3 regions of the Anabaena sp. FACHB-595 genome follow, and region 1 is predicted to be linked to each of the others. Evidence: riboswitches for the same ligand, from Rfam matches in the RefSeq annotation. Region 1 holds a riboswitch; each other region holds the start of a gene.
What was found. Region 1 has a riboswitch for cyclic di-AMP ahead of ACN222_RS15170 (nitrate ABC transporter, permease protein). Riboswitches for the same ligand answer to the same signal wherever they lie in the genome.
Positions count from the first base shown of each region.

Region 2: linked by a shared signal. The riboswitch ahead of ACN222_RS16855 (glycosyltransferase family 4 protein) and the one ahead of ACN222_RS15170 (nitrate ABC transporter, permease protein) in region 1 are both predicted to bind cyclic di-AMP.
Region 3: linked by a shared signal. The riboswitch ahead of ACN222_RS22600 (hypothetical protein) and the one ahead of ACN222_RS15170 (nitrate ABC transporter, permease protein) in region 1 are both predicted to bind cyclic di-AMP.

Region 1 is NZ_CP183473.1:3,672,675-3,675,847, reverse strand. It holds gene ACN222_RS15180 (sensor histidine kinase) at 1-547, opposite strand, end outside; gene ACN222_RS15175 (hypothetical protein) at 848-1,027, shown strand; cyclic di-AMP (ydaO/yuaA leader) riboswitch at 1,063-1,286, shown strand; partial or broken gene ACN222_RS15170 (nitrate ABC transporter, permease protein) at 1,384-1,578, shown strand; partial or broken gene ACN222_RS15165 (ABC transporter substrate-binding protein) at 1,576-1,909, shown strand; gene ACN222_RS15160 (ABC transporter ATP-binding protein) at 2,140-3,000, shown strand; cyclic di-AMP (ydaO/yuaA leader) riboswitch at 3,017-3,173, shown strand, end outside.
Region 2 is NZ_CP183473.1:4,074,227-4,077,399, reverse strand. It holds gene ACN222_RS16855 (glycosyltransferase family 4 protein) at 1-1,137, opposite strand, end outside; cyclic di-AMP (ydaO/yuaA leader) riboswitch at 1,289-1,439, opposite strand; gene ACN222_RS16850 (hypothetical protein) at 2,482-2,709, opposite strand; gene ACN222_RS16845 (tetratricopeptide repeat protein) at 3,101-3,173, shown strand, end outside.
Region 3 is NZ_CP183473.1:5,412,060-5,415,232, forward strand. It holds cyclic di-AMP (ydaO/yuaA leader) riboswitch at 587-801, shown strand; gene ACN222_RS22600 (hypothetical protein) at 1,210-1,452, shown strand; gene ACN222_RS22605 (NfeD family protein) at 1,997-2,317, shown strand; gene ACN222_RS22610 (flotillin family protein) at 2,415-3,173, shown strand, end outside.

The sequences.
Region 1 (3,173 bases):
TAATCGCCGTGAGTGGGTGTTTAAGTTCGTGGGCTAGTTGTGATAGTTTATCTTCGTTGCTAGTGACTAAACGTGTTAGTTCTTCATTATGAAGCGTCAAAGAAGATTGCAAATGTTCTAATTCCCGCAAGCGTTCACCAACATAACTATGAAAACATCTGGCGATCGCTTCATCAATCACCGCATCAATTAAACGCATAGAACGAATAATTTCGCCGGGTGTTCTCTGTAATAAATCAACTTCTATAGTATCAAATACAACTTTCCTTAATAGTCTATATTCGCGGGCAATTTCTGACGGATCAAAACCCTGTTCAGCCCGTAGTAATCCGTGCTGCCAACTGGCCGTCACAATGGATTTAATATCACTCTCTTGGGATTGTGAAAGTACTGTGACCATTGCCTTAAAAACATCAGGAATATGGTTTTTAATGGCTGTGTATGATAAATCATCAGCGCTTTCTATCTGTCTATCCTCACGCACTGCCACAACCCATTTGGCGATGATGATGTTAGTATTGTCAGCCAGTACTTGACTAAATTCCATTATTTTAAATTCAGCTATGAGATAGAGGAATTAATTCTATATGAAATTAGTTTAACGAGCAGAGTGGACATTATCGCAATCAGAGAGAAAATTCACCTACCAAGTGATAGATATTATTGATGACTCAGGAAAAATTCTGTTTAACTCCCAAGCAGGATTGATTATTACCAGTTGCTCAACATAAAATTAATCACATAGCTAGGTATCCTCATGCTTAACTGTGCATGGTTATGATACTAAGTTAAAGCGCGCCTAAATTGCATAACTACTAATAAGGGCTATTGACCTAACAATTCGCAATTGCGAATTGTTTTGACCGTTGACGGTCAACAGTCAACAGCCCTCACAATGGATTGTGCAACTTTAAAGCAGAATAACTTATATCAATTGCGGTTATTAATTACGGAAAACTTCCATAATCAGTTACCTGTTTGTAATGATGTCAACAACATTTACAAATTGGGGATTGTTTTTCTGTAAAAAAGATGTTACTGTAAGGTTTATTATTATCTATTCGAGTAAGTCAGCCTAATCCAACCCACCATAGTATTTAAGGTTGGAGCGGAGGAACCAATTTGTGGGGCGTATCTCACAGAGAGTGTCAACTAAAGAGTCAAGAGTTAAACATTAAATCTAGCTAAATACTGAACTCAGAACTCATTACTCAGCACTCGCCAGAGAGGGGCATCTCTCAGCCCTAGCCCGTCAGCTAACTTCGTAGGCATTGAGAGGAGACTGAAGAGACAGCATTTGATAAATGTTTTGCTCTCGTCAGTGTCCAAGGCTGGTACTGCTCATGTTTTCGTACCTGCACTTAACTCTGTTGGGGTGGCACAATGATATTTCAATTAAATTTAGCAGCGATTGCAGCTGTTGCGACTCAATCTGCATGGAAAACAGCAAAACCAATTTTGATGAGGGATGTAGTCGTACTTCCTGCCTTGGGATTCTTAGGAATTATCTTGTTGTGGTGGGTTATTACCCTGGCAAATCATGAATTAATGCCCACTCCACCAGAAGCGTTAGTTGCCCAAGGCCTAACCCAAGAAGCCCTAGCCATCAAACCAGTAATCAAATCCAGCGATTTAGAAAAACCCGATTTGATTGTCGGATACTTTCCCATAAATGATTGTGCGCCATTTGCGATCGCCTGGAAAAAGGCTTCTTTCGCAAGTATGGCTTAAACGTCCAACTCAACCGCGAAGCCAGTTGGGCTACCTCCTGCGACGGCTTAATTTATGGTCGTCTTGATGCTGCGCTTATCGTATCTGGTGCAGTCATCAACGCCCGCATAGCACGCTCCTCTCTCCCCTATGTGCAGCCATAACAATCTATCGTCACGGTAACGCCATGACCATGAACAATATCGCCAGATAGCTGCCGAAATGGGGATTCAATGTTCCCCGGATGATTACAAGGTTGAACCACCAGAAGTATTTTATAGATAAGAAAGGTTTTGACCCCAGTAACCCTGTTGGGTATTTAAATAGTTCTGCAATTAGGGCTAACGCTCCTACTCGTTTTTTCATGTCTTGAACTGGGAATTTTGATTTTTATTGATACATAGTTAAAAACTTTTAGGAGCATTTGATATGAAATATACACCATCAACAATAGATGCTCATGACAAAGCTATACCGCGCACTAATTTTTTAGAAATTGAGAATTTAGTTAGGTCTTATCTAACACCAGATAAAAGTAACTTTGTTGTTTTAGATGGGGTGAATTTAACTATTATTGAAAACGAATTTATTTCTGTAATTGGACATTCTGGATGCGGCAAATCCACTTTATTAAAAATTGTGGCGGGCTTAGAAAAAAGCACTTCTGGCTCAGTCAGGCTTGACGGTAAAGAAATTCACAAGCCAGGTGCGGAAAGAATGATGGTATTTCAAAATTATTCCCTCTTACCGTGGTTAACAGTGAAGAAAAATATCCGTCTAGCAGTTGATGAAGTGTTAAAAAATGCTAATGGAGCAGAAAAAATTGGCATTGTGAACAAACACTTGGCAATGGTAAACTTGACCCCGGCAGCAGATAAATATCCTGATGAAATCTCTGGAGGTATGAAACAAAGAGTAGGGAGTGCCAGAGCCTTAGCCATTCGTCCAAAAATGCTGTTAATGGATGAACCTTTTGGCGCATTAGATGATTTAACTAGAGGTAAATTACAAAGACAAGTATTAGATATCTGGGAAAATAATCGCCAAGCAGTAATGATGATTACCCATGATGTCGATGAGGCAATTTATATGAGCGATCGCCTACGGCGGGGCGTAGCCCATCGCATCGTATTAATGACAAATGGCCCAGCCGCAAACATTGGAGAAATATTAGAAGTACCATTTTCTCATCCACGCGACAGGTCTGCTATACGTAACTCAAAAGCATACTTTGAACTTCGTAATCATGCCTTAAACTTTCTCGACAAATATTTTGCTCAAGAAGAGTAAAGTAGTCTATTATCTCTTTAGTGGGTAGCCTAATTCAAATTAAGTTTGCAATCATTTGGAACGGAGGAACCATGTTATGGGGCGCATCTTGCAGAGAGTAGCTAACCTAGAGTAAACAGTCAAGAGTAACCAAGTATTAAACTCAGCACTCATTACTCATTACTCCGCACTCT
Region 2 (3,173 bases), 400 kb from region 1:
ATCTCGCCAAGTTGGGTTGGCTAATATGCGGTCTATGGCTGTAGCAAAAGCTGACTCATCTTGTGGAGGTGCAAGTAAACCTGTGACTTCTGGAACTACTGTAAATTGCAATCCACCTACATTACTGGCGATTACGGGAGTTTTGCTAGCCATCGCTTCAATAGCAACTAAACCAAAGGGTTCGTAGTGACTGGGGACAACGCAAACATCAGCCGCAGCGTAGTAGTAAGGGAGGATTTCATGATCTAGGCGACCAGCGAAGGTGGTGCAATCGTTCAGTTCTAGTTCAGCCACAATATTCGCAATGCGATCGCGCTCTCTGCCATCACTTTGACCAGGACGGCTACCACCACCAATTACTAACTGGAGGTTTGCTTCACCTCTCAACCTAGACTGAGCAACCGCTCTGACTAAGGTTTCTATGCCTTTACGGGGATCAAAACGACCTACATAAAATACCATCTTGGCATCAGGCTCAATTCCCAGTTTTTCCCGTGCAGCCGACTTTTCAATGTTTCCGAAGTTATTAATGTCAGTCCCGCAAGGAATCATCTCTATGCGTCCCTTCTTAGAAACCAGGGCGCGCATATGTTGCTGTTCTTGGGGGCTGGTGGCAACTACTGTGTCTACACTCTCTAAACAAGCTTTTTCTATAGCTAATCGCTGATTCGCAATGGCGGGTATATCTGCGATCGTTTGATATTTGATTGCTCCTAATGAGTGGTATGTATGCACCAACACCAAGGGTTGTTGCTTTTTCAGTTGCATTCCCACCCAAGATGACAACCAGTAATTTGTGTGAATGAGTTGATAGTTATAACCTTGGCGCTTTTGGAAGCGTTGGAATTCGGCAACAAATTCCGGTAAATAATCAAATACGTGATCACGTCCGATAAATTCAACCGGCCCCGCTTGTAAGCGGATAGTGCGGCAATTAGGACTATGTTGGACAATCTCGGCCTGGTCGGGACTGATACGGCGAGTGAACATATCAACTTGCCAACCTTGTTCGGCTAGTGCATAGCCTACTTCTCGAACATATACGTTCTGACCACCGGCTTCTTCTTGACCTATTTCAACGGCTGGATCTCCAGAAACAGAAATAAGTGCGATCCGATGTTTTTTATTTTGGAACATAGTGAGCTTCACCTCAAGGTAACTACTTCTTCCTCAGACACCAGAATTTAGGACATAAGTATCCATCCCTCTAGTCGAGGGCAGGTAAAACGAAGCGTAAAGCTACCAGCCAAGGACACTGACGACAGACATTATATAAAAATCTGTACGTTCAATCTCCTCTCAATGCCGACGAAGTTAGCTGACGGGCTAGGACTGAGAGATATCCTTTTTGGATAATCCAAAATACGCCCCATTTTTGGTTCCTCCGCTCTTTAATTGCCTCAATGTTTGGGGCAATTAAGATTAGGCTGACTGATTTACATTTGCTTAACACTTTACTGGCGATCGCCATTATAGTCAATAGTTTCTACGAAAAAGATGTCTTGAATTGCTTCCAGTTTGTTTACTCACACCTCTAGAAAAGCGTCGTAAGCTAGCTGGGATGGGGCAATATTTTGTAAGAACAAGTATTTTCTATATTGAGAATATTAACTGCGATATCTTTGATTATTCAACTTTCTAAAGAGATATTTCCTCGACTATATTTTTGAAAATTTTGGCTTATGTCTGCTGAAAACAGCATCAATCTTACGGTGATTAATGTCCGTTAAATGTTTGCAGCGCTCTGTTATGCCACAATACCTATGGGCGCAAGAATTAACTAGTAAGCCCATATTTTGCCTTGCATTGATCGGAAATCCGTGGATATTGGATAACAATAATTTGGGCAATATTGAGATAAGATTTCTAGTTTGTGTTATAAAAAGTATAAATAATAAATAATCTGCCAGTATAAATACTTCCTGTGGGTATTGACAAAAATCAGGAAATATTTATTCCATGATATAAGCTATGCAGAAAGTATATATCAAAAGACATAATTACAGGATTTATGTCTAAAGTATTGCATTACAATGCTTGATTTTCCAGACTAAATTGCTAACAATAAAGAAGGGATTTAAAAATCTCATAGTCAATTTCGATCATTTGACCCTTCTACGCTAGTCCGCTAAGGCGGACTTTTTTGTTGTCTATAGGATTCTTACTTAATTTTTGAAATATATGTACGATGGGTAAGATAATTGAAATATGCGGTTTTTTCTAAAATAAAGCTGGAAAATATAGCAATTTATTTTATGAATCACGAATTATTAGCCTTTTTTGCTGGTGTAGGCTTTCTTATCATCTATCTTGTTTTTTCTGCATGGACGGAAATGGGTACTAAATTACCTTGGAAGAAGTAAAACCCGTGGTTAGAGGGAAGCATTGAGAAATACGCCCGTTCATGAGTGTTGAATCGGGTAAATAGTTGACAAGGAAGAATTTGAGAGTGCAAAAATTTTTGCACTCTTTTGATTTGGACTAACGAACAGACTCGAAAATGACCATGATTGTGATTAAGCACAAGAGGATAACTCCCAAGGGCATAAACACGGTTTGCAATACTGCAACCAGTATCTCGATGATGTGTAACGCACCTAACGCTGTGGAAAGCACGTAAGCGATCGCCACTCCAAAAAGCATCAACAAAAAGTATTTCAAGAACTTAGCAACTAAACGAACTAGTAGGGTATCTTCATTCTTCAACATGATGGAACTCCTGTAGGGTGGAGAGGAACATAAGTATTTACACGCTCTACAGAATCTAGTTAGTTAATGCTTACCGCTTATCTATAGGAACCTACTGAGATAAATCTTCTCTGGGAATGAAGACTTACTTAGTTATATGTGTTAATGAGTACGCCAGAAGTATCAGCTTGATCACTAACATCTCTCCTCAACCGTGTATCTCCTGACAATTAACTTAACTTTGCCTGTATTGATTACAAGAGTAATACAGTCTCAAAGAATTTGCAGTTGGATAAAGTAAGACATCTCATTTCCTACTGGGTAGGAAAAAGTAGTTTGTAGTATTGTGGCCAAAAGTGAAATCGTGAAAATATGGTTATAATTAAGCACAAATGATACAGTCAGGCGATAGATGGGTGCAGAAGAAGCTCTAGAGCTTTTGGATAGTTTGGTTTATAGAAAAACAGGGGAACGTTTAGGCACAA
Region 3 (3,173 bases), 1.7 Mb from region 1:
ACTACTGAAGCCACATTTGCATACTGCATTTAAGCTAACTAAAGTTACACTGAATAGCTGATACAAACATCTAAACAGAATTCAGATTTATTAGTCAGAAGGAGCTTTTGCTTGTAATGTCGTTGGATGAATTAGCGACATTATTCGAGGTGCTAAATCCAATATTTAGCAGAGTATAATTAGTAAGATTTTTTCCACTAATTAATTGTGATTTTCAGCTTCCGACTCCTTAGTCAAGCTTTTAATATTTAATCTATACTCGCTCAATGACTAAGAATTTTGTCTTGTGTTCCCGTAAAATGAGTTAAGTAATCACATTGATAATTAAGTATCGATCGCCAACGGTAGGCGGAACGCCTCGCCTAAATTTTTATTGCATTTCGTTGATGTGATTACTCAATTTTGATCTCACTCCAACACGTATTGCCGGATTTATGTTTGTGATTCTGGGTATTTCCTTAGTTGCGTATGCAAAACGGTAGCAGAAAAGAAGCGATCGCCTGTATCAGTATCATAGATGCGATCGTATCTTTTTGTTTACTGGAGTTTTACCTTACGTCGTAACACGTTAGTATTACAGAGAAGAAAAATAAGTCTGCCTAATCCAGCTTTACTCTCAAAACACCTATGTGCAGGGTTGAAGCTAGGAACGGAGGAACCAAGTTTGGGGCGTATCTGCCAAAAAAGCTGAAGCTAAAGTATGAAAAAGAGATTTCAAATTTTAGACTTAGAGCATTTAGAGAAGGACATCTCTCAGTCCTAGCCCGTCAGCTAACTTCGTAGGCATTGAGAGGAGATTGAACGAGCAGCATTTATACAAATAATGCCTGTCGTCAGTATCCTTGGCTGGTAAACTTACGCTTCGTTTTACCTGTCCTCGCACTGGAAGTCAGGGTTTTATAGTCTGTGTTTCTAGGGGCTGAGGTCGGATTAGTTGCCTTGAGGTACAGTTGATCATGTTTTTGAAGATAAATCATCCCTTTACTTTCATCACAGTAGATATTGTTAGCGCCACCATAAATAGGATTGAAAGTTTGTTTTTTCCCATAAAGAAGATTCCAACACAGTACTGATAAAACTTTGATCAAACTGTAGAGAAAACATCTGTCATTGTGCTAGGTGTAAATTTTTGATGCAGCTTGGTTGAATTAGTTTGTCAGAAAAACTCAGCATAGAAGCACGTATTCGTAAACATTACAGGAGAATAAAATGTCTATTAAAAATCGCAACTTTTTCACTGATGTTAACTTTTTACCTGAGCATAAATTTAAGTTAATTGGAGAGTTTGCCGGGAAAAAGCTCTTACTAATTGGCAGAACTAATGCCTATGGCGATCCCATCGTAGCAGCAAGCCATAGTAGTGAACCTAACCACGAAGATTTATACGCTTATGACTTATACGAGTTGATGAAGTGTAATCACGAACTAGTTAATCTCACTGGAGAAATCTAGTCAATTAATGGGGTGGGGTGATAGGGATAATTTATTTTTTGGTGTTCCCTTACACCGTTCTAGTCATACACATCAATAATTAGTGCCGATCTTTTGTTATGTGGCGTGTTTTCGTGTAAAGCAACACACCATTTGAGGTTTTATAGGTGTAAATATTAACACCTATAAAATCCCAATCACTGAAATAAAAATATTGTAAAGTTTTGTAACATACCGGATAACTTTGTCCTACTTCTACAGAAATACCTATAGAACCGCAACTGGAATCTCCATATACCGCGTTCAATAACATCAGAGATATAACAGAATTTATGTTGTATCTCTGCCTTCCTTATAAGCTTGTATGGTTTGCTAACTGCTAACACCTAACGGTAAAACCGAAAAGATATGCAAGTTAAATGTACGACAGTTTATGTATTTCTTAAATATTAATTAAAGCTATGTGTTATGAAAGTGCCAATAGTAGATTTATTTCATCACCATCTGGGTTTTTTGTTACCAATAAAGGATAAACAATAATTATAAAATACCTGGAAATAGGGTAATGAATAATCCAATTCTCGCAACTGCTAGTGTTGTAATTGCTTTCGGTATCATTGTTGGTGTCTTCATTGTGGGATTAATTTATATCCAACGGCGACGACAAGCAGTAGACAGTTTGATCCGTATTAATAACGTGGTTGGTTGTTTTGGGATTGTGGAAGTTCCCATAAACCAAAATAGTCCAGGAAAAGTACGGATCAATCTCAAAGGTTCTCTAGTAGACTTTGTAGCTTTCACCGATGAAATTCATCAATTTAATCAAGGTGATTCTGTTGTTATCGTGCGAATTAAGGGAAATAAGGTTTGGGTGGTTAATGTTTAGCAAGAGAGGGCAGGAGGCAGTTTATAGTGCGGTTTAGAAGGATATTCTGATGACGGTTGACAGTTGAGAAATTACTAATGACTCTTGATAAATAACTATGAATTTAATTAAACAAGAATTAGCGACTGTAACAGTAGCACAAGTTGATCCGAATACACCTGCTACTAACAAAGAAAATAATGGCATAGAAAGTCTACTTTATGGTGGTCTGCCTATTGCTCTATCTATTTTTGGTGCATTTGTACTTGTGTGGTTTATCAAGTCTTTTTTATGTATTTGTAAACCCAACGAAATCTTGATACTTTCGGGACGCAAATGGCGGACTAAAGATGGACAAGAGATGGGTTATCGAGTGTTATTAGGTGGGCGCGCCATTCGGATTCCTATAGTGGAAACGGTAAAACGGATGGATGTAACAACTATGCCGGTAAGGGTGGAAGTGCGGAATGCTTACGCCAAAGGGGGAACGCCTTTAAATATTCAAGCGATCGCCAATGTGAAAATTTCCTCAGATCCGGTGGTTGTCGGTAACGCCATTGAACGCTTTTTAGACCGCGATCGCTCGGAATTGGCTCGTGTTTCCCGCGAAACCCTAGAAGGCTATCTCCGGGGTGTTGTCGCTACCCTCACACCAGAAGAACTCAACGAAGACCGCCTGAGTTTTGCCCAACGTATCGCCTCCGATGTCAGCCGCGACCTTAGTAAACTGGGATTGCAACTGGACACCCTAAAAATTCAAAGCGTTTCTGACGATGTAGACTATCTCAAATCTTGGGGACGTAAACAAATTGCCCTGGTGATTCGAGACGCAGAGATTGCCGAATCCAACGCACTCACCCAAGCCGAACAAATCGAA